DNA from 4 places in the Streptomyces sp. NPDC001410 genome. Region 3 is predicted to be linked to each of the others. Evidence: riboswitches for the same ligand, from Rfam matches in the RefSeq annotation. Region 3 holds a riboswitch; each other region holds the start of a gene.
The links. A riboswitch is a leader RNA that binds a small molecule or an ion and turns the genes downstream of it on or off. The one in region 3 is predicted to bind cyclic di-AMP.
Positions count from the first base shown of each region.

Region 1: another riboswitch for cyclic di-AMP. It lies ahead of ACFY3C_RS02915 (peptidoglycan DD-metalloendopeptidase family protein); the one in region 3 lies ahead of ACFY3C_RS37890 (M23 family metallopeptidase).
Region 2: another riboswitch for cyclic di-AMP. It lies ahead of ACFY3C_RS07110 (NlpC/P60 family protein); the one in region 3 lies ahead of ACFY3C_RS37890 (M23 family metallopeptidase).
Region 4: another riboswitch for cyclic di-AMP. It lies ahead of ACFY3C_RS25900 (M23 family metallopeptidase); the one in region 3 lies ahead of ACFY3C_RS37890 (M23 family metallopeptidase).

Region 1 is NZ_JBIAWE010000001.1:666,088-673,829, reverse strand. It holds gene ACFY3C_RS02925 (tyrosine-protein phosphatase) at 1-63, opposite strand, end outside; gene ACFY3C_RS02920 (alpha-galactosidase) at 235-2,319, shown strand; cyclic di-AMP (ydaO/yuaA leader) riboswitch at 2,623-2,785, shown strand; gene ACFY3C_RS02915 (peptidoglycan DD-metalloendopeptidase family protein) at 2,790-3,701, shown strand; gene ACFY3C_RS02910 (SGNH/GDSL hydrolase family protein) at 3,874-4,659, shown strand; gene ACFY3C_RS02905 (TetR/AcrR family transcriptional regulator) at 4,736-5,356, opposite strand; gene ACFY3C_RS02900 (Glu/Leu/Phe/Val dehydrogenase dimerization domain-containing protein) at 5,452-6,630, opposite strand; gene ACFY3C_RS02895 (MBL fold metallo-hydrolase) at 6,814-7,742, shown strand, end outside.
Region 2 is NZ_JBIAWE010000003.1:107,354-115,095, reverse strand. It holds gene ACFY3C_RS07120 (GNAT family N-acetyltransferase) at 1-537, opposite strand, end outside; gene ACFY3C_RS07115 (DUF1996 domain-containing protein) at 667-2,619, opposite strand; cyclic di-AMP (ydaO/yuaA leader) riboswitch at 2,951-3,122, shown strand; gene ACFY3C_RS07110 (NlpC/P60 family protein) at 3,133-5,124, shown strand; gene ACFY3C_RS07105 (NAD-dependent epimerase/dehydratase family protein) at 5,146-6,207, opposite strand; gene ACFY3C_RS07100 (FAD-dependent oxidoreductase) at 6,389-7,742, shown strand, end outside.
Region 3 is NZ_JBIAWE010000022.1:139,738-147,479, reverse strand. It holds gene ACFY3C_RS37905 (GNAT family N-acetyltransferase) at 1-2,453, opposite strand, end outside; gene ACFY3C_RS37900 (HPr family phosphocarrier protein) at 2,631-2,912, shown strand; gene ACFY3C_RS37895 (GntR family transcriptional regulator) at 3,096-3,791, opposite strand; gene ACFY3C_RS37890 (M23 family metallopeptidase) at 3,990-4,745, opposite strand; cyclic di-AMP (ydaO/yuaA leader) riboswitch at 4,758-4,921, opposite strand; gene ACFY3C_RS37885 (M16 family metallopeptidase) at 5,146-6,534, opposite strand; gene ACFY3C_RS37880 (M16 family metallopeptidase) at 6,531-7,742, opposite strand, start outside.
Region 4 is NZ_JBIAWE010000012.1:17,612-25,353, reverse strand. It holds gene ACFY3C_RS25915 (dihydrofolate reductase family protein) at 1-933, shown strand, start outside; tRNA gene ACFY3C_RS25910 (tRNA-Met) at 999-1,072, shown strand; gene ACFY3C_RS25905 (PP2C family protein-serine/threonine phosphatase) at 1,273-2,475, shown strand; cyclic di-AMP (ydaO/yuaA leader) riboswitch at 2,717-2,876, shown strand; gene ACFY3C_RS25900 (M23 family metallopeptidase) at 2,884-3,915, shown strand; gene ACFY3C_RS25895 (aldo/keto reductase) at 3,989-4,933, shown strand; gene ACFY3C_RS25890 (PrsW family intramembrane metalloprotease) at 5,010-6,311, opposite strand; gene trmB (tRNA (guanosine(46)-N7)-methyltransferase TrmB) at 6,348-7,199, opposite strand; gene lhgO (L-2-hydroxyglutarate oxidase) at 7,330-7,742, opposite strand, start outside.

The sequences.
Region 1 (7,742 bases), on a different contig from region 3:
CACATCGCGGAAATTGCGCACTCCGGCCAGCTCGGGCTCGGTCGAGGGGACCTGCTGCGTCACGGGGGCTCCTCACGGTCGGCCCCGCCGGCGCGGCTCGTCGACGGGCGCTCCGTCGACGATACGACATCGATTACCTCGGGCAATGAGTTGTCCACAGGCGTTGCCACCAGGGGCTGCTGGGCCTAATGATGTTCGCACTTGAGCGGATCTGTTGGCACCTGTGAGGTCTCGATGGTGGACATCGCCGAAGACGGTCGTACCTGGCTCCTGTCGGGCCCCGGCAGCAGCTATGCGCTGCACCTGACCGAGGCGGACGAACTGCTGCACCTGCACTGGGGGCCACGGATCGCACTCGCCGACGCCGAGGCACTGGCGCTGAGCCCGCTGCCCGCCTACTGGCCCTTCGAGTCCCCGCTCGACGGCCGCGAGGAGTACCCCGTCGAGGGCGGCCCCCGCTTCGTCCGTCCGGCTCTGTCCGTGCGCACCGAGGAGCGGCGCGGCACCGAGTGGCGCTTCGTGTCGTACGACACAGAGGGCGGTACCGACGGCGACCAACTGCGGCTGCGCTTCGACGACGACGGGCTCGCCGTCACCCTGCACTACCGGATGCGCGGGGACGTCGTGGAGCGCTGGGTGACCATGGAAAACGGCTCGCACGCGCGCGTGGAGCTGCTGCGTGCCGACGCCGCCACCTGGACCCTGCCCGACCGTGAGGGCTGGCGGCTGTCCCAGCTGCACGGCCGCTGGGCCGCCGAGTCGCTGCTGACCACCGCCCCCCTCACCTACGGCGAGAAGGTCATCGGCAGCCGCCGCGGCCACACCGGCCACCAGCACCTGCCCTGGGTCGCGCTGGACGCCGACGCGACCGAGGAGCGCGGCGAGGTCTACGGCTGCGCGCTCGGCTGGTCCGGCTCCTGGCGGATCGCCGTCGCCCAACTCCCGGACGCGCGCGTGCAGATCACCGGCGGCGCCGGATACGACGACTCGGGCCTGCTGCTGCTCCAGCCGGGGGAGTCGTACACCACCCCCGTCTTCGCCGGCCTGTGGAGCGACGGCGGGTTCGGCGGGGCCAGCCGCACCTGGCACGCCTACCAGCGGGCGTACGTCATCCCGGGCGCGGAGCAGGACCGGCCGGTGCTGTTCAACTCCTGGGAGGCGACCACCTTCGACATCTCCGAGGAGCAGCAGGCCGCCCTCGCCCGGCGGGCCGCCGAGATCGGCGTCGAGCTGTTCGTCGTGGACGACGGCTGGTTCGGTGCCCGCACCAGTGACCGGGCCGGCCTCGGCGACTGGACGCCCAACCCCGACCGCTTCCCGCACGGCCTCAAGCCCCTCGCCGACCAGGTGCACGGCCTCGGCATGCAGTTCGGCATCTGGGTCGAGCCGGAGATGGTCAACCCCGACAGCGACCTCTACCGCGCCCACCCCGACTGGGTGCAGTACCAACCGGGACGTAAGCGGACGGAACTGCGCAACCAGCTCGTCCTCAACCTCGCCCGCGAGGACGTCCAGGAGTACCTCTGGGAGCAGCTGGACACCCTCCTGTCGAGCGCCCCGATCGACTACGTGAAGTGGGACTTCAACCGCTGCTTCACCGACGCCGGCTGGCCCGGGGAGCCGTACCCGCAGCGTCTGTGGGTGGACCACGTCCGCGCCCTGTACGCCCTGCTGGACCGGCTGCGCGCCGCCCATCCCTCGGTCGCCTTCGAGTCCTGCTCGGGCGGCGGCGGGCGGATCGACCTCGGCGTGATGAGCCGTACCGACCAGGTGTGGACCTCCGACAACACCGACCCGCTCGACCGGCTCGCGATCCAGCACGGCTTCAGCCAGATCCATCCGGCGCGGGTCATGGCCGCCTGGGTCACCGACAGCCCGAACACCCAGCTCAACGGGCGGGAGAGCTCGCTGCGGTTCCGCTTCGTCAGCTCGATGGCCGGGGTCCTCGGCGTCGGCGGCGACCTCACCGAGTGGACCGGGGAGGAGCTGGCCGAGGCTCGTCGCTGGGTGGACCTCTACAAGGAGATCCGACCGGTCGTCCAGCGCGGCGACCAGTACCGGCTGCGGCCCCCGACGGGCGGTCTGAGCGCCGTCCAGTACGTCCTCGGGGGCGAGGCCGTGGTCCTCGCCTGCCTCCAGGCGCAGCACTACGGCGAGCCGGTGCCGGCGCTGCGGCTGCGCGGACTCGACCCGAAGGCGTCGTACGAATGCCGCGAAACGAGCGAAGTGCACCGCGGGGTCGTCCTGCTGCACCACGGGCTGCGCACCGGACTGAAGGGTGACCTGGATGCGACGGTTCTCCGGCTACGCCGCATCTGAGTGTTCTGTCCGAATTGGAGCCTTCATTCCAACTCGCTCTGGAGTAAGGGGGCGTGGGAAGTCGGCGCGTGAGGAGCGTCATATTCGTGACCGTGCGTCGCGCGTCATGTCCACGTAATCCCCATAAAAGCGAAGGCAATTGAAAAGGGGGAGGATTCGGGAATTCACGGAGAGTGACCGTGAATTCCCGAATTCGATCACTTGAAACGCCGACGCCGGGAAACTGCTTCTTGTCCGGTTGCGTCTTGCTCGCTTACGTTCGCCACCAATCCGGACGGAACGCCGAATCCTGCCGCCGCCCGGAGTCCCCACACACTTCACCCGTGTTCGGCAGGAGCGGGGGACCCGCCAGGTACGACTGCCTGTCCCGGTCTCCGGAACAGGCTGGGGTGCAGCCACGCACCGCGCGGCCGGGCAGCTCCAGCCCGAACCCGTCAGCTCACCTCGCAGGCGCCGGAGAGGAAAGCGCCATGCCCACGAAGGGTAAGCACCGCCGTCCCAAGACCCCGCGTCTCACCCGCTCGATCGCCGTCGCCGGAACCGGCGGTGCCGCGCTGGCCCTGCCGCTCCTCGGGGCCACCGGAGCGCACGCCGCCACCACGCAGTCCGTTTCCGGAAAGGCCGTGCAGTCCCTTCCGGCCGTGGAAAAGACGACCGTGAAGAAGGCGGCCGCGCAGCTGAATTCGGGTGTGCGCACCTACACGGTGCAGTCCGGCGACTGGCTGGCGAAGATCGCCGACGCGCAGCACGTCAGCGGCGGCTGGCAGCGGCTCTACGACGCCAACCGGCAGGCCGTCGGCCAGGACCCCTCGCTGATCCACCCGGGCCTGAAGCTGTCGCTCGGCGCGAAGGTGGCCCGGACGCACACCGAGCCCTCCGCCCCGGCGCCGGCATCCCCGGCCCGGTCCCAGTCGGGCCAGGCCTCCGGTGCCGCCACCGCACCCTCCGCCCCCTCGGTGCCCTCCGTGCCTTCCACCGGCTACACCCTCCCGGTCGTCGGCGCCACCATCGGCACCGCCTACCACGTGGCCGGCAGCATGTGGTCCAGCGGCCACCACACCGGCGTCGACTTCGTCGTGCCGACCGGTACCCCGCTCAAGGCCGTCGCCGCCGGCACCGTCGTCTCCGCCGGGTGGGGCGGCGCGTACGGCAACCAGGTCGTCATCAAGCTGAACGACGGCTACTACGCCCAGTACGCCCACCTCTCGCAGCTCTCCGTCTCGGCCGGCCAGACCGTGACCGCGGGCCAGCAGATCGGCCTCTCCGGCGCGACCGGCAACGTGACCGGCCCGCACCTGCACTTCGAGATCCGCACCACGCCGAACTACGGCTCGGACATCGACCCGCTCGGCTACCTCCGCTCGCACGGCGTCGCCGTCTGAGCGTGTGCGCACCGTCAACACGCCTGACCGTGGCGTTATTCCAGGATTGGCAAATCATTTAAGGGTGTCTCATCTCACCGTTCGTCAACCCCTGCCTACGGTCGCGTAGGTCACATCCGAAGGTGAATCATGGTCCGACGTGGCAGACGATTCGAAGAATGACAACAGATCACTGATCGGGTCGTACGTGGCGGTGGGGGACAGCTTCACCGAGGGCGTGGGCGACCCCGGCCCCGACGGGGCGTTCGTGGGCTGGGCCGACCGGTTCGCGGTACTGCTCGCGGACCGGCGTCCCGAGGGCGACTTCGCGTACACCAACCTGGCCGTGCGCGGAAAGCTGCTCGACCAGATCATGGCGGACCAGCTCCCGAAGGCCGTCGAACTCGCCCCGGACCTCGTGTCCTTCTGCGCGGGCGGCAACGACATCATCCGGCCCGGCACCGACCCGGACGAGGTGGCCGAGCGTTTCGAGCGGGCCGTGTCCCAGCTCACCGACGTCGCGGGCACCGTGCTCGTGACTACCGGCTTCGACACCCGTGGCGTCCCGCTGCTCAAGCATCTGCGCGGCAAGATCGCCACCTACAACGGGCACGTCCGCGCCATCGCCGACCGGTACGGGTGCCCCGTGCTCGACCTGTGGTCCCTGAAGTCCGTCCAGGACCGCAGGGCGTGGGACGACGACCGGCTCCACCTCTCACCCGAGGGGCACACGCGCGTGGCGCTGCGCGCAGGCCAGGCCCTCGGCCTGCAGATCCCGGCCGACCCGGAGCAGCCCTGGCCGCCGCTCCCGCCCCGGGGCACCCTGGAGGTCCGCCGCGACGACGTCCACTGGGCCCGCGAGTACCTCGTCCCGTGGATCGGCCGCCGGCTGCGCGGCGAGTCCTCCGGCGACCACGTGACGGCGAAGGGCACCCTGTCGCCGGACGACATCAAGATGCGGATCGCGTCGGTGGCGTGACGGCCGGCGTCCGTGCCCCGCACCGCGCGAGCCCGGCGGTGCGGGGCACATCCGTACCACCGCACCGACCGGACGCTCACCGCTTCGGCTCGGTCAACGCCTCCCGGCCCAGCCCGAGTTCCCGGGCCAGGGCCTCGTCCGCCCACTGCCGCGCCCGGGACCGCGGCACCGAGCCCGGGTACGACGTGAGCTGCACCGCGAGACCGTCGAGGAGCGCGGTGAGCCGCAGCGCCGCTCCCGCGGGGTCGGCGCACTCGAACTCGCCCCCCGCCACGCCCTCCGCGATGACCGCGGTGATCGCCGCCTTCCACTGCTGGTCCAGATCGCGGGTGACCTGCCGGAGGGCGGGCTCGCGCAGTGCCACCGCCCAGCCCTCGATCCACAGTCGCCAGCCCTTGGCCTGGCCCGTGGGCGCGTACCAGCGCACGGCGGCCCGCAGGCGGCGCAGCGCGGAGGTCCGCCGGTCCAGCAGCCCCCGCAGATGCGCGAGGTCGTCCGCGGCCGCATAGGTGAAGGCCTCGGCGACCAGCTTCTCCTTGGTCGAGAAGTGGTACAGCACCAGCGCGTTGCTCACACCGAGCGCAGAGGCCACGTCGGCGATCCTCACCGCCGCCACGCCCCGCGCCTCGATCTGCTCGATGGCGGCCCGCAGCAACTCCTCCCGCCGCTCGGCCACACTCAACCGCACTCTCGCCACGCGGTCACCCTAATCCGTCGCCCAGGGCCGCACCGAAAGAGCCCGGCTCCCGCGGCCACTTCGCGTGCCGCGGTCCCGTGGGCGCCCGGCCTGTGTCAGCGGTACCACCCGAAGCGCTCCGCGATCACCGGCAGTCGGTCGGTCACCAGGGCGTGGGCGCCGGCTCGCGGCGTCGTACCGTCGGCCTCCGCGCGCGTGAGCATCAGGTCGACCAGGGCGCGCATCGAACGGCGGATGTGCGCGAACGCCTCGTCGGCGTCCGGGCCGATGTCGCCGAACAGGGTCCACCACCACCAGGCGTTCGTGGCGGAGTTGACCACCACGTCCGGCAGCACGGTCACCCCGCGCGCGGCCAGCAGAGCCTCCGCCTCGGGCAGGACGGGCATGTTGGCCGCCTCGACGATCCAGGGGGCGGTGATCCGCTCCTGTTCGGCGGTGCCGATCGCGTACGACACCGCGGCCGGCACCAGCACCTCCGCGTCCGCGGACAGCCACGCGTCGCCGGGCAGTTCACGGTCGCCGGGGCGCAGCACCGAGCGGTCGACCGTGCCGTAGGCGTCCCGCGCGGCCAGTAGCGCCTCCACGTCGAGACCGTCCGGGTTGGCGACGGTCCCCTTGATGTCGGCAACGGCCACCACCGTGAGGCCCGCGCGCGCGAGGAAGCGGGCCGTGGCCCCGCCCATCGTGCCCAGGCCCTGCACGGCCACCCGGGTGCCCCGGTACGGCACCGACGCCCGGTCCAGGGCGGCCAGCACCGACTCGGCGACCCCGCAGCCGCCCGCCAGCTCGTCCAGGCCGATGCCGTCCACCTCGACCGCGAAGGCGTCCGCGAGCCGCTTGCGAGCCGCCGCCTCGTCGTCCAGCAGCGGGTACACGGCCTGCACCGAGGAGACCAGGCCCGCCTCCGCCGCCGCGCGGTCCACCAGGTCCTGGGTGAGGCCCAGATCCTCGCCGGTGGTCCAGAAGCTCTCGATGTACGGCCGCATGGCCCGCAGGTAGCGCACGAGCAGCCCGTACGCCCCGGGGTCCTGCGGATCGCAGTCGATGCCGCCCTTGGCGCCGCCGAGCGGGACATAACGGCCCTCGGGGTTGTAGTGCAGAGCCTCCTTCATCGTCATGCCGCGGGCCAGTCCGGCGACCTCCTCCAGGGTGCAGCCGGGCCGCATCCGCAGCCCGCCGCTGGCCACGCCCCGCACCAGCCGGTCCACCACCAGGAAACCCCGGCGGCCGGTGATGTGGTCGGTCCAGACGAGCGACATCAGAGGGGCGGTCATGGGGGTCTCCCGGGTGAGGGTTACTGAATCGCGAGTCAGTATTCGGAGCCGGTGGACGGCCTGTCAACGTGCGACGGATCCTCAGCTGTGCGCGCAGGACGCCGGACTGTGACCCCGGCCACCCCGGCCTGTCGGGGGCGCCGACCATAATGGAGGACCTCAGCGACTCCACCAGGAGGTACCGTGACCGGTCTGCGTTCCCAGAGCTTCGGGCTCGGCATGCTTCAGCCCGAGGCCTTCGGCGCGGAACCGAGCGGTGAGCGCATGGCCCGCATCCGCCGCTCCCCCCACTTCAAGGACGGCGTCTTCCAGAACCCCGGCGGCACCGCTCGCACCCGGCCCTCCGGTTCCATGCTCGACTTCGCCAAGGTGTTCCTGGACAAGGACACCCGGCCGCTGCGCGCCCCCCGCGGCACCGTCCCGGTGCACGCCACCACCCTGGCCGACCTCGCCAAGCCGCCGGCCACGGGGCTGCGGGTGACGTGGATGGGCCACTCCAGCGTGCTCGTGGAGATCGACGGCCACCGGATCCTGTTCGACCCCGTCTGGGGCGAGCGCTGCTCCCCGTTCCCCTTCGCCGGGCCCAAGCGGCTGCACCCGGTGCCGCTGCCGCTGGCCGCGCTCGGCCCGGTCGACGTGGTGGTCGTCTCGCACGACCACTACGACCACCTGGACATGCCCACGATCAAGGCGCTGGCCGACACGGACACCGTGTTCGCCGTGCCGCTGGGCGTCGGTGCCCATCTCGAACACTGGGGCGTGTCCGCGGACCGGCTGCGCGAACTCGACTGGCACGAGGCCACCAAGGTCGGCGGACTCACCCTCACCGCCACCCCGGCCCGCCACTTCTGCGGCCGCGGCCTGCGCAACAACCAGCACACCCTGTGGGCGTCCTGGGCCGTGGCGGGCGAGGAGCACCGGGTCTACCACAGCGGTGACACCGGCTACTTCGACGGCTTCAAGGACATCGGCGCGGCCCACGGCCCGTTCGACGCCACGATGATCCAGATCGGCGCGTACAGCGAGTTCTGGCCCGACATCCACATGACCCCCGAGGAGGGCCTGCGCGCCCACCTCGACCTCCAGGGCGGCGACCCGCACGGAGTGCTGCT
Region 2 (7,742 bases), on a different contig from region 3:
GGCCGTGTTGACGGTGACCATGCCGAGGTGGACGGCCGGAACGCCCTGTGTGTGCAGGGCGTTCAGCAGCGTGTGCATCAACCGGCGGCCGTGTCCGCGCCCCTGCCAGGGCGGCAGCAGGTCGATGTGCAGGTGGGCGGGGTAGGCGGTGAGTTCGGGTACGAGCATGCGCTCCGGGCGGTGCAGGAGGCCGACCATCTCCTCTGTGGGCGTGCGGGGCTGCGCGGTGGGTTCCGGGTAGCGGTCCACCAGTCGGGGGATCCAGATCCGCCGGAAGTCCTTGACGAACCGCTCGGTGTCCGCCGTACCGACGACGTACCCCACCGCCCGGCCTTCGCCGTCGTCCAGGACGAAGGCGAGGTCCGGGTCCAGGTGGCAGTAGGGCTCGGCGAAGATCGACGGCATCAGGCGAAGGTCCGGATAGAGCGCGCGGGAGTCGCCGCCGTTGTGCGCGGTACGGACGCAGGTGTCGGCCACCGCGTCGCGGTCGGTGGGACGGTAGGGGCGGATCGCGGGGCGGGTGTTCGTGGGTGGCATGTGGACATCCTCATGCCGATGGGAGCGCTCCCACAAGGGGCCGACGGGCTCCGGACGACGCAACGGCGGCCCCGCCGCTGGAGGGTGGGGCCGCCGTTGCGTCGTTCCGTGACGTGCGGTCGGTAGCGATCAGTACCGCAGGCGCTTGGCCCGGAGCAGCATGACGAGGCCGGAAAGGGCCAGCAGCGTGCCGATGGCCGCGGGCCACAGGTGTGCGCCGGTCTCGGCGAGGCCGCCCTGGACGGCCTGGGGTTCGGTCTGGCCGGCGGGGGGCTGCGCCTGTGCGGCCTGACCGCCGGCAGGGGTCTGGGTGGCCTGGCCGACCTCGCCGGCGCCCGAGTCGGACGGTGCGGTCGAGGCGGCCTTGTCGGCCTTGGCGGGAGCGGTCTGCTTGCCCTCGCTGTCCTGCGTGGTCCGGCCGTCCTGCTTGGTGGACTGGCTGTCCTGCTTGGCGGGCTTGTCGTGCTTGGTGGTGTTCGCGGGCGAGGTCGTCGTGTAGGTCCTGGGCTCCTGCGTCGAGTCGGAGGAGGCCGGGGCGGGGTCGGCCGGAGCGCTCGTGGCGGGGTCGGCCGTGGCGCCGCCGGTTCCCGTGCCCGGGGCGTCCGTCGCACCGGTGTCGTCGCTCGGGCTCGGGGCCGTGGTGGCACCGGAGTCGTCACCGCCGCGGGCTCCGCAGGTCCGGCCGGAGTTGATGCAGTCGACCATCTCGCGCATCAGGCCCTCGTCGAAGACGTTGATGAAGTCGCCGTGGTCGGTGACCGGCTTGTGCAGCTGCTCGGGGAAGGAGTCCACCGCGAAGAACGGCACCGTCCGCCCGCCGTCGTTCAGGCTCGGCGCGGCAACGCCGTAGACGATGCGCTGGACCAGCTGCGGGATCGCCCGGAAGCCCTCGGGGCAGGAGCCGTCAGGGCCGGCGAAGGCCACGTGGGTGCGGTGGTTGGCGCTGTCGATGTTGCGGCCGTCCCAGCAGCTCTGGAAGCGGAAGGTGCGCACCACGTCGCTGCCGGACGGGCACAGCGGGTACTTGTCCTTCAGCTGCCTGTCCTCGAAACCGGTGCAGCTCCACGAGGCGTTGGCGTTGGCGGGGCCGTTGACGAAGGCCTTGGCGTCGCCGGTGATGATGCGCAGCAGCCGCGGCATCTCGGTGACCTTGCCGCGCGGGCTGCCCACGAAGGTCAGCGTCACCTGCTTGGCCGTGACGATCTGGCCCGCGTTGCCCTCGGTGCCGCCGCCCGGGGCGCCGGCGTCCCGTTCCTGCTTGCCGTTCTGCAGCCGCAGCACCGGCCAGTAGTACGTGGATTTGTCGCCCTGGTCCACACAGCTGGTCTCGGCGTCGGCCAGGTCCTCGTCGCTGGCGAAGGCGTTGTTGGACTGGTTGCCGATGTAGTCGTGGAAGTGGTGGGCGCCGTTGGAGACACCGGGCGCGACGATCACGTTGTCGGAGTTGAACAGCCCGTTGGCGTTGACACCGCACTCGGAGGTGAACGTGCCGCGCGAGGCGTCGTCCTGCTGGGGCGGGTTCGGCACGTTCGGCTGTACGGAGGTGATGTCCGCGTAGTCGGAGGCGACGGGTCCGTTGCCGCCCTGGCCGGCGCCGTTCTGACCCTGGCCGGTGCCCTGTTGGGCTCCGTCGCTCGGGGCGGCGCCGACCTGGCCGGCGTTGCCGGCCTGGGCGGGGCGCAGGGTGCAGGCGGCCAGGGATTCCAGTCCTTCCGGCCGGTCACCCACCTGGTCGATGGCGACGGCGATCCGCTCGATCGTGGCCGCCCGCTTCTCCTTCAGCGGGTTCATGATGGGCTCGTCCGCGGCCGTGGGGTCCTGGCGGACGGACTCGGCCGACGCCTGGAGTTGCTGGTACGCGGCCGCGATCTGCTGGTCCAGCTGGGCGAGTTCGCCGTCGACGGCCTCACGGGCGCCGTCCGGCACCGTCGTCAGCCGGCTGCCGACGTCCGGGCAGTCGATCGTGGCCATGCCCGCGGAGCGGACCTGCCCGGTCGCGTCGGTGCCGCCGCCCCCGCCCCACGTGCCCTCGCTGGCCGAGGCGTAGACATTGGCCGCGACGAGCCCGCCTCCGCCCAGCATCAGGGCGACCGCTGCGAAGGTCGCGCGTCGTGCACGGGTCGGGCGTCTGCGCGTGTTGCGTCCCACGGAAGTACCTCTGAGTCTGTCGAGCGGCTCGGCATGGAAATCCCCCGCCCCATACGGATCCGAGCGCCCGAGTGTTCAGGCGTCCCGAGGATTCACCAGAATCTCATAGGCACCGCGCCACCCGGAGAGTGACTCATCTCGAATGGCAAGACGAACATCACATATCTGTATCGGACATTGCGCACTTCAACCTTCACACGGGCCACACAAATTGGCTAGGTTGACGACCAGGCCGCACGGCTCCCCCGGCGAACCACGCCGGGCCGCGTGGCCTCCGCCGAATCCGGTGCACCGTGGAGTGCAGCCGGAGCCGGGGACCCGACCGACTTCGGGGTGAATCGGCCAACGCCCTTGCGGGCGGCGGCCGTAGGGCACGCCTTCCGGAACCGACCGCCCGAACCCGACAGCTGACTCGGTAGGCGGAGCACGGAAGGAGTGCGTCCCTTCATGGCGACGGACAGCCGCGACGAGGTTCGGCAGCGGATCAACTCCCTCTACGACCGGGCCGAGGACGAGACGGGGAACTTCAACGCGACACGGGCCATGGCGGGGGCGACACGGAACCGTGGTGTTCCGCTGGCCAAGCGGCCGGCCCGGCGCTCGGATCCGGCCCTCGACGAGGTGGCCAAGCAGTGGTTCGAAGGGGCGCGGGCCAAGCTCGGCCCGTCCGTACCCGCGGTCCTGCCGGCGGACCGGATGCCCGACCGGCAGGCCGCCCCGGCTCGCTCCTCGGACCGAGCCGACCGCGATCGCCCCGGTGGTGACGGGGGGACACCGGGACGGGGTCTGCCGGAGTTGCCCGCCGGACCTTCGGGGCGGACGGGTGCCCGTGCGCTGCCGGAGCTGCCGAGTGGGGGCGCCGCAGAGCTGACCGCGCGGCCCGTGCCCGAACTGACGAGCCGCGCCCTTCCCGAACTGACGAGCCGGGTCATGGAGGTAGCGGCCGACCGCACCGCTCTGGAACTCCCCGGCCGAGCCGCTGCCGAGCTGCCGAGCCGAGCCATGCTGGAACCGGCGGGCCGCACCTCGGTGCAGCCTGCCGCCCTGTCTCTCCCCGCTCTCCCCGCCGCCCCGTCGACCCCGCAGCAGGAGTCCCGGGCACTTCCCGCCCCCGCCACCGGGTCCCGACGTCCTGCCCCAGCCGTGTCCAAGGCGGAGAACCGGCGCAAACTCGCCGCGGCCCGGGACGTGTTGTCCCGCGGCATCGCCCTGCGCACCGCGGCCGCCCAGCCCACTCCCACGCCGGACGCCCTGGGCACCGCGGCGGGTCAGGCACCACAGCCGACCGAGGACCAGTGGCGGGCACCGCAGTGGGCGGCACCCGGTGTGTTCCCGGCGCAGGAGACGGCCACCGTGCTCGGCGCGACCGCGCTTCCCGCCGGCACCGAGCCCTTCAGCCGTCCGGCCGCGACAACCCCTCTGACCGACACGGGCTCCTTCACCGCGCCGCTGCCTGCGGGCCTTCCGGCCGACACGGGGTCCTTCGCAGCGCCCCTTCCGACCGACACCGGGTCCTTCGCTGCGCCCCTTCCGACCGACACCGGGTCCTTCGCTGCGCCCCTTCCGACCGACACCGGGTCCTTCGCTGCGCCCCTTGCGACGACTGGCACCGGCGCCTTCGCCGCGCCGCTCACCGTCGACACCGGGTCCTTCGCCGTACCGCTTCCGACCGATGCTGAGGCTTTCGCCGCGCCTCTTCCAACCGACACAGGCTCCTTCGCCGCGCCTCTTCCCAGCGACACCGGGGCTTTCGCCGCACCCCTTCCGACCGGCACCGGCGCCTACGCCGCACCGCTCACCGTCGACACCGGATCCTTCGCCGTACCCCTCCCGACCGACACCGGGGCTTTCGCCGCGCCCGCCATCACCGACACCGGGTCCTTCACCGCACCCGAGACCGCCGGCGCCGCCACCTTCACCCCGCCCCCAGCCGCAGCCGCCCCCCTCCCCACCGACACCGGCTCCTTCACCTCACCCATCACCACCACCCCGACGACCGTCGCCGCCACCCCCACGACCGACACAGGCTCGTACGCACCCGCACCCGCACCCGCACCCCCCACCCCCCAGTCACCCCGCGCCCTACGCGCCGAGAAGGCCATCGCCTTCGCTCGGGCGCAGATCGGGAAGCCGTGTGTGTGGGGTGCGACGGGGCCGGACTCGTACGACTGCTCCAGCCTCACCCAGGCGGCATGGAAGGCGGCCGGGGTCACGCTGCCGCGGGCCGCGCACCAGCAGGCACTCGGGGGCGCGCCGGTCACGCTGGCCGCTCTCGAACCCGGTGACCTCGTCCTCTTCTTCGACGACGACCGGCATGTGGGCCTGCACACCGGCGACGGAATGATGATCCATGCGCCGGGCCCGGGGTCGTACATCCGCGAGGAGTCGATCTACGGCGCCGGGGAGGCGGCGATCCACCGGGTGATCCGGCCGGCGTGAGGCCGCGGGCGGGCGCCCGCCTCAGCCCGGCCGGCGCCGTCGCGCGCGCCAGCTCTCGTAGTGGTCCAGCAGGGTCTGTGCCACCGGCCGGTAGGTGAGCCCCAGTTCGTCGATGCCGCGGCGGTTGTCGACGCGGAAGCGGATGCCGAGGTGCTTGCGTATGTAGTCCTGGGTGAGGCCGAAGGAGGGCCCCAGGATGCGTACCGGCCAGTGCGGGAGCGCGGTGCGCGGCAGGCGCGGGTCGTAGGGGTGGCGGGTGCGGATGATGCGTGCCATCTCGTGGAACGACGTCATCGTCTCGGCCGCCACGATGTAGCGGCCCTTGGCCCGGGGGTTCTCGGCGGCGGCGATGTGCGCGTCGGCCACGTCCCGTACGTCGGCCGTGGTGAAGCTGAAGTCTGGGGCGCCGTAGCAGAAGTAGCCCTTGAACAGCTCGTCGAGGAGGAAGAGGCTGCCGGACTCGGAGGCGGGGGTGAGGGAAGGGCCCAGTATCAGGCCGGGGTTGACGGACACCATGCGCCAGCGGTCCTGTGCCGTCTCGGCGTCCCAGGCCGCGCGTTCGGCGACGGTCTTGGCGTAGTGGTAGGGGTTGTTCTCCGCCGTGCTGGTGGTGTTGAAGTACCGCTCGGAGAGCACTTGGCCGTCCATCTGCAGGACGTCCGCGTAGTCACCGAACACCGCGCCCACGGTGGAGGTGAACACCAGGGTCCGGACCTCCGGGGTCCGCTCGATGCTCGCCAGGACGTTGCGGGTGCCGAGCAGCGCCGGGTCCACCACGTCCCGCCGGGCGTCCCTGATCCGCTCCGGCATGAGGAACGGAGAGGCCACGTGGAAGACGACCGGGCAGCCGCGGAACGCCTCGTCGAACGAGCCCTCCTTCAGCAAGTCCGCCTCGAGCACCGTCAGTTGGTTCGGAAACGCCTCCTGCATCACCCACACCGGCCGCATCTTCGCCGCGTTCGCGGTGCTGCGTACAGTGGTGCGGACCTGGTAGCCACGCTCCAGCAGTCGTCGTACGAGATGACTGCCGACGAAGCCGCTGCCGCCGGTCACCACGACGGTCGTCTCCCCGTGTCCGCCCACGCGCCCTCCTCCGCAAGAGACCCCGGGCAGCGAACCCGGGCACGCGACCCCCATAAGAGACCCCTGGGGAAGTCATAAGATCCACTTATGAGGTCATAGACCGGACCCGTGTACTAACTTAGGTCTGCCTTAGTCTAGGCTTCCCACTCGAGTATCTGATCACGCTCGAAGGGAACTGATCATGCCGCGCCCCCTGCGGGTAGCCATCGTCGGAGCCGGCCCCGCCGGGATCTACGCCGCCGACGCCCTGCTCAAGTCCGAGGTGGCCGCCGAACCCGGCGTCTCCATCGACCTCTTCGAGCGGATGCCCGCCCCGTTCGGCCTGATCCGGTACGGCGTGGCGCCCGACCACCCGCGCATCAAGGGCATCGTCACCGCCCTGCACCAGGTGCTCGACAAGCCCCAGATCCGACTGTTCGGCAACGTCGACTACCCGAACGACATCAGCCTGGACGACCTGCGGTCCTTCTACGACGCGGTGATCTTCTCCACCGGCGCCACGGCCGACCGGGATCTGCCGGTCCCGGGCATCGAGCTGGACGGCTCGTACGGCGCCGCCGACTTCGTGTCCTGGTACGACGGCCACCCGGACGTGCCCCGCACCTGGCCGCTGGAGGCCGAGAAGGTCGCCGTGCTCGGCGTCGGCAACGTGGCGCTCGACGTGGCCCGGATCCTCGCCAAGACGGCGGACGAGCTGCTGCCGACCGAGATACCCGCGAACGTCTACGACGGTCTGAAGGCGAACAAGGCCGTGGAGATCCACGTCTTCGGCCGCCGTGGCCCGGCGCAGGCCAAGTTCAGCCCGATGGAGCTGCGCGAGCTGGACCACTCCCCCAACATCGAGGTCATCGTCGACCCCGAGGACATCGACTACGACGCGGGCTCCATCGAGACCCGGCGCGGCAACAAGCAGGCCGACATGGTCGCCAAGACCCTGGAGAACTGGGCGATCCGGGACGTCGGCGACCGGCCGCACAAGCTGTTCCTGCACTTCTTCGAGTCGCCCTCGGAGATCCTCGGCGAGGACGGCAAGGTGGCCGGCCTGCGCACCGAGCGCACCGCCCTCGACGGCACCGGCAACGTCAAGGGCACCGGCGAGTTCAAGGACTGGGACGTCACCGCGATCTACCGCGCCGTCGGCTACCTCTCCGACAAGCTGCCCAAGCTGCCGTGGGACATCGAGTCCGGCACGGTCCCGGACCAGGGCGGCCGCGTCATCGAGGAGAGCGGCAACCACCTGCAGTCGACGTACGTCACCGGCTGGATCCGGCGCGGCCCGGTCGGCCTGATCGGCCACACCAAGGGTGACGCCAACGAGACCGTGTCCAACCTGCTGGACGACTTCGCCAACGGCCGTCTGCACACCCCGGACTCCCCCGCGCCTCAGGCCGTGGACGCGTTCCTCGCCGAGCGTGAGATCCGCTTCACCACCTGGGAGGGCTGGTACAAGCTGGACGCCGCCGAGCGGGCGCTGGGCGAGCCGCAGGGCCGTGAGCGCGTGAAGATCGTCGAGCGCGAGGACATGCTCCGGGAGA
Region 3 (7,742 bases):
CGCAGCTCCTCGGGCTGCCCGAACAGCTCGGTCAACTCGGCGTAGGCCCTGCGCAGTTGCTCCTCGTCCGCCAGGTCGAGGCGTACGCCGCCCAGGTCGGCCCGGTGCCTGAGGTGCGGGGCGGTGGCCTTGAGGGCCACGGGGTAGCCGAGGGTTCGGGCGGCCTCGGCGGCGGCGTCCGGGGTGGGGGCGGCCAGCGCCCGGCGCACGTGGATGCCGTACTTCTCGAGCAGCTCGCAGGTGTCCGCCTGCCCGATCGTGAGCCCCTGCCCACGCTCCAGCAGCCCTCCGATCAGCTCGGCGGCCCCCTTCTCGTCGATGTCGTCGTACTCCGGCACCCTGCCCGGATCGGCGGCCTCCCGCCGCCACTGGCCGTACTTCACGGCTTCGGCAAGGGCCCGGACGGCGCGCTCGGCGGCGGGATAGGCGGGGATGAGGCGGGAGTCGGCGCCTTCAGGGGTGGGGTCTACCGGGCTTTCAGGGCTTTCGGGAGGGGCTGCCGCTGTGGTGGGCAGTCGGTCCGCGGGGTGGAACGGGTGGGCAACGCCCTCGACGCCGGGCGCCTTCGCGAGGGCTTGTGGTGACGTACTGGCCGCAGCCGACAACGCCTCAGCAAGCCCTCCCAGCTCCACGTGCACCACGAGCACCGGCTTGCCCGGAACGGCAGCCGCAGCCGACCGAAGCGCCTCCGCCAGCTCCGCGTCCCCCGGCGATCCCTCTCCGATCGCCGGGATCGCCGTGACGACGACGGCGTCACACGTCTCGTCCGCCAGCGCCCGCGACAGCGCCCGATGGAAGTCCTGCGCCGTCGCCCCGGTCGTCAGGTCCAGCGGCGGCGACGGCCGCAGCCCCTCCGCGAGACAGCGGTCGTACGTCAGCACGCCGAGCGACTCGGAGTTCCCGACGATCGCCACGCGCGGCCCCGCGGGCAGCGGCTGCCGGGCGAGCAGCAGCCCCGCGTCGACCAGTTCGGTGATGGTGTCCACCCGGATCACGCCGGCCTGCCGCAGCAGCGCGGAGACGGTCGCGTGCGGCAGCCGGGTGGCCCGTACCGCGTGCCCCTGCGGCGCGGAGCCGACCCCCTGCACGACGACCAGCGGCTTCGCCGCCGCCGTGCGCCGGGCGAGGCGGGTGAACTTGCGCGGGTTGCCGATGGACTCCAGGTACATCAGGACGACGTCGGTCTCCGCGTCGTCGTACCAGTACTGGAGGACGTCGTTGCCGGACACGTCGGCCCGGTTCCCGGCGGACACGAAGGTGGACACCCCGGTGACCCCGGTGACGCCTCCCCCGCGCCGGTGCAGCCGGGACAGCAGCGCGATACCGATGGCCCCGGACTGGGTGAACAGGCCGATGCGGCCCGGGCGGGGCATCTCGGGGGCGAGCGAGGCGTTCAGCAGGACGTCCGGCGCGGTGTTGATGACGCCGAAGGCGTTCGGGCCGATGATCCGCATGCCGTACGCGCGCGCGAGCTGGACCAGGGCCCGCTGCCGCTCGCGCCCCTCTGGCCCGCTCTCGGCGTACCCGGCGGACAGCACGACCAGTCCCTGCACCCCGTGCTCGCCGCACTCGGAGACGACCGCGGGCACGTGCTCGGCCGGTACGGCGACGACGGCGAGGTCCACCGGGCCCTCGATGTCCCGCACCGAGCGGTACGCGGGCACCCCGTCGACCTCCTTGAGGTCCTCGGGGAAGGCCTTGTTCACGGCGTACAGACGGCCGGGATGGCCGGCGTCCCGGATGTTGCCGAGGACGCTGCGGCCCACCCCGCCGGGCGCGCGGCCGACGCCGACGACCGCGACGGAGCCGGGTGCCAGCAGCCGCCGTACCGAGCGGGCCTCGGCGCGCTGCTCCCGCGCGCGCTGCACCGCGAGGGAGCGGTCGGTGGGTTCGAGATCGAACTCCAGACGTACGACGCCGTCCTCGAAGCTGCGCTTCTGCGTGTACCCGGCGTCCGTGAACACCTTGATCATCTTGGTGTTGGCGGGCAGCACCTCGGCGGCGAAGCGGCGGATCCCGCGCTCGCGGGCGACGGCGGCGATGTGTTCCAGGAGGGCCGAGGCGACCCCACGGCCCTGGTGGGCGTCCTGCACCAGGAAGGCGACCTCGGCCTCGTCGGCGGGCGCGGAGGCGGGCAGACCGTCGGCACCAATGCGGTCATAGCGTACGGTGGCGATGAACTCGCCGCCGATCGTGGCGGCAAGTCCCACCCTGTCCACAAAGTCGTGGTGCGTGAAGCGGTGGACGTCCTTGGCGGAGAGTCGTGGGTACGGCGCGAAGAAGCGGTAGTACTTCGACTCGTCCGAGACCTGCTCGTAGAAGCTGACGAGGCGATCGGCGTCATCAACGGTGATGGGCCGGATGCGCGCGGTACCCCCGTCGCGCAGCACCACGTCCGCCTCCCAGTGGGCGGGGTACTCGTGCCGGTCCTGCCGGTCCGCCGGGCTCTGCATGGGCCCCAGAGTAAGGCTCGCGTACGACAACGGCGCGAGGCAGTCTGTGCAGGACGGAAGTCGGACCGAGGCCGCGGCCCGACGGCACACCGGAGCGGGACGAAGGACCGTTCCGGGCACGCTTTGCGATATGGGAAACTGGTCTAGACAACCCTGAACACCGAAGGGCAGCAACACATGGCTGAGCGCCGCGTCAACGTCGGCTGGGCCGAGGGCCTCCACGCCCGCCCCGCATCCATCTTCGTCCGGGCCGCCACGGCCGCAGGTGTCCCGGTGACGATCGCCAAGGCTGACGGCAACCCCGTCAACGCGGCCTCCATGCTGGCCGTCCTGGGCCTGGGTGCCCAGGGCGGCGAGGAGATCGTCCTCGCCTCCGACGCCGAGGGCGCGGACATCGCCCTGGACCGTCTGGCCAAGCTGGTCTCCGAGGGCCTGGAAGAGCTCCCCGAGACCGTCTGAGGTATGCCAGGAAGCCGCGTCGCCCTTTCCGGGTGGCGCGGCCTCCGCCTTTTTGGCGCCCGGTCCGGGGAATTCACCACAGGCACACCGAAGGCACACGACCGCGAATTCACGGCGCGCCGGGAAAAGGGCAGCGGAAATACCCGCCCGCCGAATATCCCCTCTTTGTATACGGCGCCCGTGTTAATGCCGCAGGCTCTGCATGTTTACGGCATGTTGCGAGTTCCTCACACGTTCGGAGCGGTCCCCGCCCGAGGTGAACCGCAACCGGTGCGCGCCCGTCGAGCGCTCCGTGTGCATCGCCGTGATCGCCCGCGCGCGCTCGCTGTCACCGCGTGCCACCGCGTCCACGATCGCGCCGTGCTCCGCCCAGGAGTCCACCGGACTCGGCGGCGCCTCCACCGTGTACATCCAGGCGATCTTGTGCCGCAGCTGGGTCAGCATCGAGGACAGCGAGGGGCTTCCGGAGGCCTGCGCCAGCGTCTCGTGGAACCAGCCGCCCAGCGAGCGCAGATCGTCGCTGCTGCCCCGCCTGGCCCGCTCCTGGCCCAGCCGGACCAGCCCTCGCAGCACCTTCAGATGGGCCTCGGTGCGCCGCTGGGCGGCCCGGGAGGCGCCGAGCGGCTCCAGGAGCGTGCGCATCTCCAGCAGGTCTGCGGCCTCCTGCTCGGTCGGCTCGGCCACGCACGCGCCCGCGTGCCGCCGGGTCACCACGAAGCCCTCCGCCTCCAGGGTGCGCAGGGCCTCACGGACAGGGACGCGCGAGACGCCGTAGCGGCGGGCGAGGACTTCCTCGGTGAGGCGGCCGCCGCGCTCGTAGACACCCGCGACGATGTCGTCCCGGATCGCCGTGCACACCGAGTGCGCCGGAATACGCATGACCGACCTCCGCTTTAATCCCCGTGAAACGTCGACGATGGACGCATGTTCCGTGACTCTATTGCAATGAGCCGGAATTTCCGACGGCAGGCCGGAATCCATGGATATTTTTTGGACAGCGGATGCCGCAGGCACTGCGAAAAACGGCGAAAGCCCCGGCTCGTGAGCCGGGGCTTCGGGATGTCGTGCGCCGGAGCGTCAGACGTTCACGCCGTGCTGGCGGAGATAGGCGATCGGGTCGACGTCCGAACCGTACTCGGAGGTCGTACGGGCCTCGAAGTGCAGATGCGGTCCGGTGACGTTGCCGGTCGCGCCGGACAGGCCGATCTGCTGGCCCGGGAGGACCTTCTGGCCCACGACGACGCCGATGGACGACAGGTGGCCGTACTGGGTGTACATGCCGTCGGCCATCCGGATCACGATCTGGTTGCCGTACGCGCCGCCCCACCCGGTGGAGACGACCGTACCGGAGCCGACCGCGTGGACGGACGTTCCGCTGGCCGCGTGGAAGTCGATGCCGGTGTGGGAACCGGAGGACCACAGGGAGCTGCTGGCCTTGTAGCCGGTGGAGACGTACGAGTGCGCGATCGGGGCGACGAAGGCGTTCAGGCGCTTGCGCTCGGCCTCTCGCGCGGCGCGGGCCTGGGCCTCGCGCTCCTTCTTCGCCTCCATGGCGGCCACCTTGGCCGCGGCCTCCTCGGCCGCCTTCTGCCGGGCGGCCACCAGCTGGGCCTCGGCCTGCGCGTCGATCTGCTCGGCGACCGAGTCGCTGGCGGTGATGACCGGGGTGAGGCCGGTGTCCTCGACGGAGTTGTCCGCGGCGAGCGCCGGGCCGGCCGCCAGGGTGCCGACGACACCGGTGGTGGTGAGGGCCGCGACACCGGCCGCCTGAACGGTGGTGCGCTTGACCCGGCCGGGCTTGCGGTGCTTCCCGGTGGCGTACATGAACGCCATGAAGTTGCTGGTCCTTTCCTTCCCTCTCGCCTACCGGGTTAGCTGACGGGTTCGGAGCAGGAAGGTCTCCTACGGACCCCCTCGCCGGTGCGCGGGCGTCCGATTCACCCCAGGGACTGCGGTGGGTCCCCGGCTCCCCTGGCTCGCGCCGTGGGGGGACTCGGCGATGACTGTCCGGTGCCGCGGGCGCGGCGCACTGCCTGACGAACAGCCCGGTCGACGCTATGCGGCCCGACTTTCGATCCCCAAACGGATCCGGGCTTTTGTAGCGCATCCCACAGGCCAGACAGGCAACCTCTGCCCCAATTCGGACATCTGGGGAAGAGTTCCGCACAGCAAAGGGCCCTGACGACCCGTCGGGTCGTCAGGGCCCCCACGCGCGCGGGGCGCGGTGAAGCCGCTACTCGGCTGTCACGACGGTGACTTCGCCGATACCGAGCGCCTCGACCGGCGCCTTGATCTCGGCCGCGTCACCGACGAGAACGGTCACCAGGCGGTCCACCGGGAAGGCGTTGATGACCGCCGCGGTGGCCTCCACGGTGCCGGTGCCGGCGAGCTGCTGATACAGAGTCGCCTGGAAGTCGTCGGGCAGGTACTGCTCGACCTGGTCCGCCAGCGTGCTCGCGACGGCCGCCGCGGTCTCGTACTTCAGCGGCGCCACACCGACCAGGTTCTGCACCGCGACGTCGCGCTCGGCGTCGGTCAGGCCCTCCGCCGCGAGCGTGCGCAGCACCGTCCACAGGTCCTGCAGCGCGGGACCGGTGTTCGGGGTGTCCACGGAGCCGCTGATCGCGAGCATCGCGGCGCCCGTGCCGTCCGGCGCGGAGCGCAGGACCTGCCCGAAGGAGCGCACGCCGTAGGTGTAGCCCTTCTCCTCGCGCAGGACGCGGTCCAGGCGGGAGGTGAGGGTGCCGCCGAGGCAGTAGGTGCCGAGCACCTGGGCGGGCCACATGCGGTCGTGCCGGTCGGGTCCGATCCGGCCGATGAGCAGCTGGGTCTGGACGGCGCCCGGCCGGTCGACGATGACCACCCGGCCGGTGTCGTCGGCGGTCACCGGCGGCACGGGTCGCGGCGCGCCCGGGGTGCCCGTCCAGGCGCCCAGGGTGTCGGCGAGCAGCTCGTCCAGGTCGGTGCCGGTGAGGTCACCGACCACGACCACGGTGGCGGTGGCGGGCCGCACATGGCGGTCGTAGAAGGCGCGCACGGCCGCCGCCTCGATCTTCTCGACCGTCTCCTCGGTGCCCTGGCGCGGCCGCGACATGCGCGAGGTCGCCGGGAACAGCTCCTTGGAGAGTTCCTTGGCGGCGCGGCGGGCCGGGTTGGCCAGCTCGTGCGGGATCTCGTCCAGGCGGTTGCGGACCAGCCGCTCGACCTCGCTCTCGTCGAAGGCGGGCGCGCGCAGGGCGTCGGCGAGCAGGCCGAGGCCCTTGGCCAGGCGGGAGGCCGGGACCTCCAGGCTGAGGCGGACGCCGGGGTGGTCGGCGTGCGAGTCGAGCGTGGCGCCGGCCCGCTCCAGCTCGGCGGCGAACTCCTCGGCGGAGTGCTTGTCGGTGCCCTCCGAGAAGGCCCGCGCCATGATCGTGGCGACGCCCTCCAGAGCGGGCTTCTCGGCGTCCAGGGGCGCGTCCAGCAGCACCTCGACGGCGACGACCTGCTGGCCGGGGCGGTGGCAGCGCAGCACGGTCAGGCCGTTGTCCAGCGTGCCGCGCTCGGGGGCGGGGAACGCCCACGGCCTGGCCTCGCCCGGCTGCGGCTGGGGGTGGAAGTCCATCGTGGCGAGCTCGGTCACTTGGCCGTCTCCTCGTTGTCGCTCTTGTCGGCGCCCGCCTCTACGGTGGCTTCCTGCTCCGGGTCCTCGGGGACGTCGGCGTCCTGGACGGTCTCCGGGTGCTTCGGCTCGTAGACGAGGACCGCGCGGTTGTCGGGGCGCAGGCAGGCCTTGGCGACCTCCTGGACCTCCTCTGGGGTCACCTCGAGGACGCGCTGGACGGCGGTCAGGGCGAGCTGCGGGTCGCCGAACAGGACGGCGAACCGGCACAGTTCGTCGGCGCGGCCGGCGACCGTGCCGAGCCGGTCCAGCCACTCGCGCTCCAACTGGGCCTGGGCGCGCTCCATCTCCTCGGCCGTGGGGCCCTCCTCGGCGAACCGGGCCAGCTCCTCGTCGATCGCGGACTCGATCACCGGCACCTCGACGTCACCGGAGGTCTTCACGTCCAGCCAGCCGAGCGAGGGCGCGCCGGCCAGGCGCAGCAGGCCGAAGCCGGCCGCGACGGCCGTACGGTCGCGGCGCACGAGCCGGTTGTACAGGCGGGAGGACTCGCCGCCGCCGAGGACGGTCAGGGCCAGGTCGGCCGCGTCCGCCTTGCGGGTGCCGTCCTGCGGGAGCCGGTAGGCGGCCATCAGGGCGCGCGCCGGGACCTCCTCCTCGACGACCTCGCGCAGCTGCTCGCCGATGATCTCGGGCAGGGAGCCGTCGCGGGGCTCGGGCTTGCCGTCGTGGGAGGGGATCGACCCGAAGTACTTCTCGATCCAGGCGAGGGTCTGCACGGGGTCGATGTCGCCGACCACGGAGAGCACCGCGTTGTTCGGCGCGTAGTAGGTGCGGAAGAACTGGCGCGCGTCCTCCAGGGTGGCCGCGTCCAAGTCCGCCATCGAGCCGATCGGCGTGTGGTGGTAGGGGTGGCCCTCCGGGTAGGCGAGGGCGGTCAGCTTCTCGAACGCGGTGCCGTAGGGCACGTTGTCGTAGCGCTGGCGGCGCTCGTTCTTGACGACGTCCCGCTGGTTCTCCATGGACTCGTCGTCCAGGGCGGTGAGCAGGGAGCCCATGCGGTCGGCCTCCAGCCAGAGGGCGAGCTCCAGCTGGTGGGTGGGCATGGTCTCGAAGTAGTTGGTGCGCTCGAAGCTGGTGGTGCCGTTCAGGGAGCCGCCGGCGCCCTGCACCAGCTCGAAGTGGCCGTTGCCGGTGACCTGCGCCGACCCCTGGAACATCAGGTGCTC
Region 4 (7,742 bases), on a different contig from region 3:
CGAAGGGCGGCCCGCACCGCCGCCGGCCGGCCCGCATACCCGCTGAAGGTCACCGTCACCGCCGCCGGCGACCTCGACCCGGCCGCCAACTTCTGGCACACCGGCGGCGAGAAGCTCGTGTACACGACGGACAAGGGTGCCGAGCGGGCCGCCCGCGCCCTCGGCCGGACCGCCGACGTGGTCTCCCTCGGCCCCGACCTCGACTGGCGCGCCCTGCTGGAGCACCTGCACGACGTGCGCGGGGTGCGCCGCCTGATGGTCGAGGGCGGCGGAACCGTCCACACCCAGCTCCTCCAGCAGGGCCTCGCCGACGAACTCCAGCTGGTCCTCGCCCCGCTGTTCGTCGGCGACCCGGCGGCTCCGCGCCTGTTCGGCCCGGGGGCGTACCAGGGCGGCCGGCTCCGCCTCACCGAGACCCGCCGGATCGAGGACGTCGTCCTCATGCACTACGAGCCCACCGCACCCGGCACCGGCCCGGAACCCGTCGCCGCCGACCGCCACTGGCTGCGCACCGCCTGCGAACTCGCCGCCCTGTGCCCGCCCTCGCAGACCGCCTTCAGTGTCGGCGCCGTGGTGGTCGCGGCCGACGGCACCGAGCTGGCCCGCGGTCACTCGCGCGAGGGCGGCGACCCCGTGGTGCACGCGGAGGAGGCGGCCCTCGCGAAGATCGACCCCGCCGACCCGCGGCTGCCCGGCGCCACCGTCTACAGCAGCCTGGAACCCTGCACCCGCCGCGCCTCCCGCCCCGCTCCCTGCGCCGAGCTGATCCTGCGGGCGGACGTACGGCGGGTGGTCACGGCCTGGCGGGAGCCGGACACCTTCGTGACGGCGGCGGACGGAACCGGGATGCTGCAGAGCGCGGGCGTGGCGGCCGTGGTGCTGCCGGAGTGCGAGGCCCTGGCGAAGGAGCCGAACGCCCACCTGCTGCTCTGAGCGACACCTCACGGATACCTGTGTGCATCGTGTCCCGCGGATGACGTATGCTTGAGACACAACGACGCGGGGTGGAGCAGCTCGGTAGCTCGCTGGGCTCATAACCCAGAGGTCGCAGGTTCAAATCCTGTCCCCGCTACTGAAGACTCAGGGCCGGAATCCAGCAATGGATTCCGGCCCTGAGTGTTTCCCGGCTCCTGCGGCAGAACGCCGAGGCATCCTTCAGCAGAACACCGAGTGGCATACGTCACAGTCGGTCATCCGCTCGGCCCACAGCGGTCGCCCGTCCTCCCCGCTCCCGCCACGCTGGACGCAGGTCAAGGACACAGGAGAAGAGCAGTGCGACCTGGTGAGCTGGAGGAGAGCCCGTACGCCAGGGCCGGCGGCCGACTCCCGCGCGACCCCGCCCCGAACCCCGGCCTCGGCGCGGACCGCGCGCCCCTGCCATCGGACAGACGCCGCGGCCGCCGCCCCACCCCGCGCACCCTGGCCCGCGCCCTGCCCGCCCTCCTGGTCGCCGCCGGGATCGGGTACGACCTGCTCACGCCGCGCGCCTTCACCGCCGTGCCCTTCTTCACGGCCGCCCCGCTGATCGCCGCGCCCCTGTCCTCGCTGCGCACCACGCTCCTCACCGGCCTCGCCGCCCTGGTCGCCACCGTCGTCGTCACCACCCGGACCGGTCCCGCCACGGACGTGCACACGATCACCGAGGTCGTCACCGTGGCCACGGTCGCCGTGCTGGCCGCCGCCATCAACCGCGTCCTGCGCCTCGGCGACCAGCGGCTCGCCTCCGCCCGGGAGATCGCCGAGGCCGCCCAGCGGGCCGTCCTGCCCGAACCGGACGACCGCATCGCCGGCTTCGACATCGCGGCCCGGTACGAGGCGGCGCAGGAGGACGCCTTCATCGGCGGCGACCTGTACGCGGTGCAGAACAGCCCGCACGGCGTACGGCTGGTCGTCGGGGACGTACGCGGCAAGGGCATGGGCGCGGTCGCCGCCGTCGCCGTGGTCATCGGGGCGTTCCGGGAGGCCGCCGAGCAGGAGACCACGCTGGAGGCGGTGGCCGCGCGGCTGGAGCGGGCGCTGGCCCGCGAGGGCACCCGGCGGGACGGGACCGACGCCTTCGAGGGCTTCACCACCGCCGTCCTCGCCGAACTCCCGCACGGCGGCAGCGGCGACGGTGTGGTCCGGATCGTCAACCGCGGCCACCCGCCACCGCTGCTCCTGCACGACGACGGCACCCTGCGCACCCTGGCCGCGCACGAACCCGCGCTGCCGCTCGGCATGGCCGACCTCGGCCGGTGGCCCGACCGCGCGACCGAGTCCGGCTTCCCGAGCGGCGCCACCCTGCTGCTCTACACCGACGGCCTGTCCGAGGCCCGCGACGCCCACGGCCGCTTCTACGACCCCCTGCGCCGGCTCGCCGGACGCCGCTTCCCCGACCCCCGCGCGCTGCTCGGCCGCCTCGCCGCGGAGGTGCGCCGGCACTCCGGAGGCGGGATGACGGACGACATGGCGCTGCTGGCCGTACGGCGGCCCTGACGCCCCGCCAGTGTCACCCAAGGTGATCGGACGGAAGCCCTCCGCATAACATCTGAGACACCATCAAAATTGCCGAGACTCCTGAATGCTGGTCAACTCGCCCGTTTTCCACCGGTCCTGACGCCTACGTCCGCCCCGAAAAACGTTAATGATCAAGCAGAACGGCTTGGAATCTGACGTCCGGGTCTATTAACGTTCGATAACGCAGCGCGGTCGTCCCAGCCGTCACAAGAGGCGGCTCCGTGCGCACGCGCCGAATCCCGCAAGGGAACCGGGGAACCACCACCTTGGGGTGAATCACGCGGATGCCGCCGTGGAAGCACGGCAGGTATACGCGCGTAGGAGACCTTCCTGCTCCGAACCCGTCAGCTAACCCGGTAGGCGAAGGAAGGAAAGGAGTGCGCCTTCGTGGCGTCCAACCGGCCTGCTCCAGAAGCCCCGTTCATGCCGAGCGAGACCGAGACCTTCGGTTACTTCGGCGCTCAGCACACCGACGAGGGCCCCTGGGAGGAGTGGAACCCCACCGAGGAGTCCATCCGGCCGGTACGCGGTCGGCACCGCGTGGGCAAGCAGCGCGGCGGCGGACTCGCCCGCAGCTCCACGGTCCTCGGCGTCGGTGTCATCGCCGCCGTCGGCGCGGGCGGCATGGCCAGCGCCCACACCGGCAAGCCGCCGGTCTCCATCTCCATGCCGGACCTGGACTCCGTCAGCTCCCTGTTCGACGACGGCTCCTCCTCCGACGCGCCCAAGGCCACCACGGCCTCGCTGACCAACGTCGGCACGACCGACGCCGAAAGCGACCAGAGCGACGCGGGCGAGGCCCTGCGCAACCGGATCATGGCCCAGGCCGAGCAGCAGCAGAGCAAGGCCGACAGCAAGGCCACCGCGATAGCGGCGGCCACCGCCGAGAAGCAGGCCGCCGACGCGGCCGCCAAGGCGCAGAAGGAAGCCGCAGCCAAGGCCGCCGAGGCCAAGAAGGCGGCGGAGGCCGCGGCCGAGAAGAAGGCCGAGGAAGAGCGCCTGGCCGCGCTGGCCAAGCAGTACAAGCTGCCGGTCGTCTCGTACACGATCACCGGCACCTTCGGCCAGCCGGGATCGATGTGGTCCTCCGGCTACCACACCGGCCTCGACTTCGCCGCCCCCACGGGCACGCTCATCAAGGCGATCCACAGCGGCACCATCACCGAGGCGGGCTGGGCCGGTGCCTACGGCTACCGCACGGTCCTCACCCTGGACGACGGCACCGAGCTGTGGTTCTGCCACCAGTCCTCGATCAGCGTCTCCGTCGGCCAGAAGGTCAGCACCGGCGACGTCATCGGCCGCGTCGGCGCCACCGGCAACGTCACCGGCCCGCACCTCCACCTGGAGGTCCACCCGGGCGGCCAGGCCACCGGCATCGACCCGATGGCATGGCTGCGCGACAAGGGCCTCGCCCCCTGACACGTCCTTCTCTTGCGGGAACTCGGCACCGGCGGCGGAATGCGATCATCCACCGCCGGTGTTGTCGTAGAGCATGACTTCCCTGCGCACACTCGGCTCCTCCGACCTCCAGGTCTTCCCGCTCGCCCTCGGCGGCAACGTCTTCGGCTGGACCGCCGACGAGGAGACCTCCTTCGCCGTCCTCGACGCCTACACGGCCGCCGGCGGCAACTTCGTCGACACCGCCGACTCCTACTCGGCGTGGATCGAGGGCCACAAGGGCGGGGAGTCCGAGACGATCATCGGCAGGTGGGTCAGGGCCCGCGGCAACCGCTCCGACGTCGTCATCGCCACCAAGGTCAGCCAGCACCCCGAGTACCAGGGCCTGACCGCGGCCAACATCAAGGCGGCCGCCGACGCCTCCCTGCGCCGCCTGGACACCGACTACATCGACCTCTACTACACGCACTTCGACAAGCCCGAAGTCCCGGTCGAGGAGATCATCGGCGCGCTCGACGAGCTGGTGAAGGCGGGCAAGGTCCGGCACATCGCCGCCTCGAACATCTCGGCGGAGCGCCTCCAGGCCTCCCTGGACTTCTCCGACCGCGAGGGCCTGGCCCGGTACGTCGCCCTCCAGCCCCACTACAACCTGGTCTCCCGCGACACCTACGAGGGCCCGTTGCAGGACCTCGCCGCCCGTGAGGGCCTCGCGGCGGTCCCGTACTTCGCCCTTGCCTCCGGTTTCCTCACCGGGAAGTACCGGCCCGGTACGACGGTCGAGAGCGCCCGCGCCGGTTCGGCCGCGAGGCACCTGGAGTCCGAGCGCGGCCAGAAGGTCCTCGCGGCCCTGGACGAGATCGCCGGCGCCCACGAGGCCCCCGTCGCCACGGTCGCCCTCGCCTGGCTGGCCGCCCAGCCGACGGTGACGGCCCCGATCGCGTCGGCGCGGACGGTGGAGCAGTTGCCGGCGCTGCTGGGGGTGGGGGAGCTGCGGCTCACGGACGGGGAAGTGAAGCAGCTGACGGAAGCATCCGCCTGACCCTTATCTCCGCCGCAACGGTGCTCAGCCACGACGGCGCATTCCGGTGGTGCCGAACTCTCCGCAACCGATACGGCTAAGACCGGTACGGGTTGTAGGCGGGGTAGGGTGCCGCCGGACAGCCGTACCAGTAAGGCACCGGCGCTCCGTACAACGGCCGAGCCGGAGCAGCCACGCTCGCCGCATACTCCAGCGCAGGCCGAGCGCAGCGCCTGCGCTGCCACAGCTCGGCGAGCAACTCCTGCTCCCGTACGACGAAGTCGGCCCCGGCCCGCCCCCGCCGCCCCCGGTGCCGCAGGAACGCCAGCGAGGTGGCGTACGCCTCGTACTGCGCGACGGCCCGAGCCGCGGGCCGTCCCCCGAAGTGCCGCCGGGCGTGGTTCCGGGCCATCCGCCGCGCCCGCATCGACCCGAGCACGAACGGCTCGGATGACCCCAGCCACCCGGCGTACACATACGCCGGCAGCTCCTCCCGCACGGTCCGCAGCTCCCGCTGCCGCGTCCAGATCGCGAGCCACGTCAGCAGTCCGAAGGCGGGGACCATGAAGGCGCCGTAGACGGCGAAGAACCCGAACTCGCCGAAGGCCGAGGAGCCGTTCCAGAAGGCGTGCATGCTCATCGCGAGCAGCAGCCCGCCGAGCGGAACCAGGACGCGCCGGGCGTGCTGCCGTTCCGCGGAGAGCGCGGCGATGCCGAAGCCGATGCCGGTGAGCACGGTGAACAGGGGATGCGCGAACGGGGACATCACGATGCGCACGAAGAAGGTGGCGGCGGTGACGGAGGCGATGCCGCGGTCACCGGTGAGCTGGTCGGTCCCGAAGGCCGTGCCCAGGTAGAGGATGTTCTCGGTGAACGCGAACCCGGTTGCGGTGACCCCGGCTATCACGACACCGTCGACGATCCCGGTGAAGTCGCGTCTGCGGAAGAGGAAGACCAACAGCACGGACGCGGCCTTGGCGGACTCCTCCACTATGGGTGCGATCACGGTCGCGCCGAGCGTGTTGGCGCCGGCGGGGTCGGCGGTGGAGGTGGCGATCCACTTCGTGGCGAAACTGTTGGCGACGATGGCGATCAGCGCCGCCGCGCAGGCGCCCCAGGCGAACGCGAAGACCAGATTCCGCCAGGGGCCCGGTTCGACCCGGTCCAGCCACCGGAAGGCGGCTATGAGCCAGGGCACGGGCAGGACGGCGAGCCCCAGCCCGACCAGGAAGCCCTCCGTGCCGGTCTGCCGGCGCACCAGCGCGAGGATGACCAGACCGGACAGCGCCAGCAGCGTGATCAGCGCTCCGTAGCGCGCCCACCGGCGCTGCCACCAGTGCGGATGCGCTCCGCTTCCGGTGCCGGGGGAGTAGGTCGGGTACGGAGGACTGATGGCCACGGCATCGACCCTAACGATGACAGGACGAAGGGGCTGCTACTGCTGCTGATGCGGTACGCGACGAAACAGCAGATCGTTCACCACATGTCCCTTGTCCAGTCCCTGTCCCTCGAAACGGGTCAGCGGCCGGAACTCGGGACGTGGCGAGAAACCGCCGTCGGCCTGGGTGTTCTCGAAGTCCGGATGCGCGGCGAGCACCTCGAGCATCTGCTCTGCGTACGGCTCCCAGTCCGTCGCGCAGTGCACGATCGCCCCGGGCTTCAGCCGGGTCGCGGCCAGCGTCAGGAACTCGGGCTGGATCAGCCGCCGCTTGTGGTGCCGCTTCTTGGGCCAGGGGTCCGGGAAGTACACGCGCAGCCCGTCGAGCGCGTCGGGCCGGAGCATCTCCCGGAGCAGGATGATCGCGTCCCCGTTCCCGACCCGGACGTTGGACAGCCCGTTCTGGTCGGCGAGGTTGAGCAGGTTTCCCTGGCCCGGCGTGTGCACGTCCACGGCGAGGATGTTCGTGTCCGGGTCCCCGGCGGCCATCTGTGCGGTGGCCTCGCCCATCCCGAACCCGATCTCCAGTACGACGGGCTTGTCGTTCCCGAACAGCTCGCCGAGATCGATCACGTGCTGCCCGTCGATGTCCAGCCCCCACTTGGGCCAGAGCCGCTGCAGCGCGTCCGCCTGCCCGGCCGTCACCCGGCTCCGGCGCGGCTGGAAACTCCGGATCCGCCGCTCGAAGTGCGACCCGGCGGGATCAGCCTTGGGCCCGTCCGGAAACCGCGGCTCCCCCTTGGCCCGACTCTGCCGAACGGACACACCGGGAACATGCGAGGACACCGGCTCGGCAGCATCGGCAGCAGCGGACCGGGGGGCTTCGGGGGCGTTGAGGGAGTCAGACACAGTGCCTCGATTTTACGGCGCCACTGAAGCCCACTGAGCCGAGCCGGGCCGGGACGGCGCCTTCTCGACCCACCGAGACGGGTGGGTGGGCAAAAAAGGGGGTCCAGGGGGCAGAGCCCCTGGGACGGCACTACAGCGAGCCGAGCATGTCCAGCGCCCGACGCCCGACTTCCCGGCCGATCGGCAGGGAAGCAGTAGCCGCAGGAGACGGCGCGTTGAGCACGTGCACAGCCCGAGCCCCCTCCCGGATCAGGAAGTCGTCCACCAGCGTCCCGTCCCGCAGCACCGCCTGCGCCCGCACCCCGGCAGGGGCCCGCACCAGATCCCCCTCCTCCGCCGCGGGCAACAACCTCCGCACCGCCTGCAGAAACGCCCTCTTGGACACCGACCGCCGCAGCTCTCCCGCCCCGTACCGCCAGTGCCGCCGAGCGATCACCCAGGACCCCGGCCACGCCACCGTCCCGGCCAGCTCGCGGGGCCGTACGACCCCCCACCCGTACCCCTCCCGGGCCAGCGCCGGCACCGCGTTGGGCCCGATGTGCA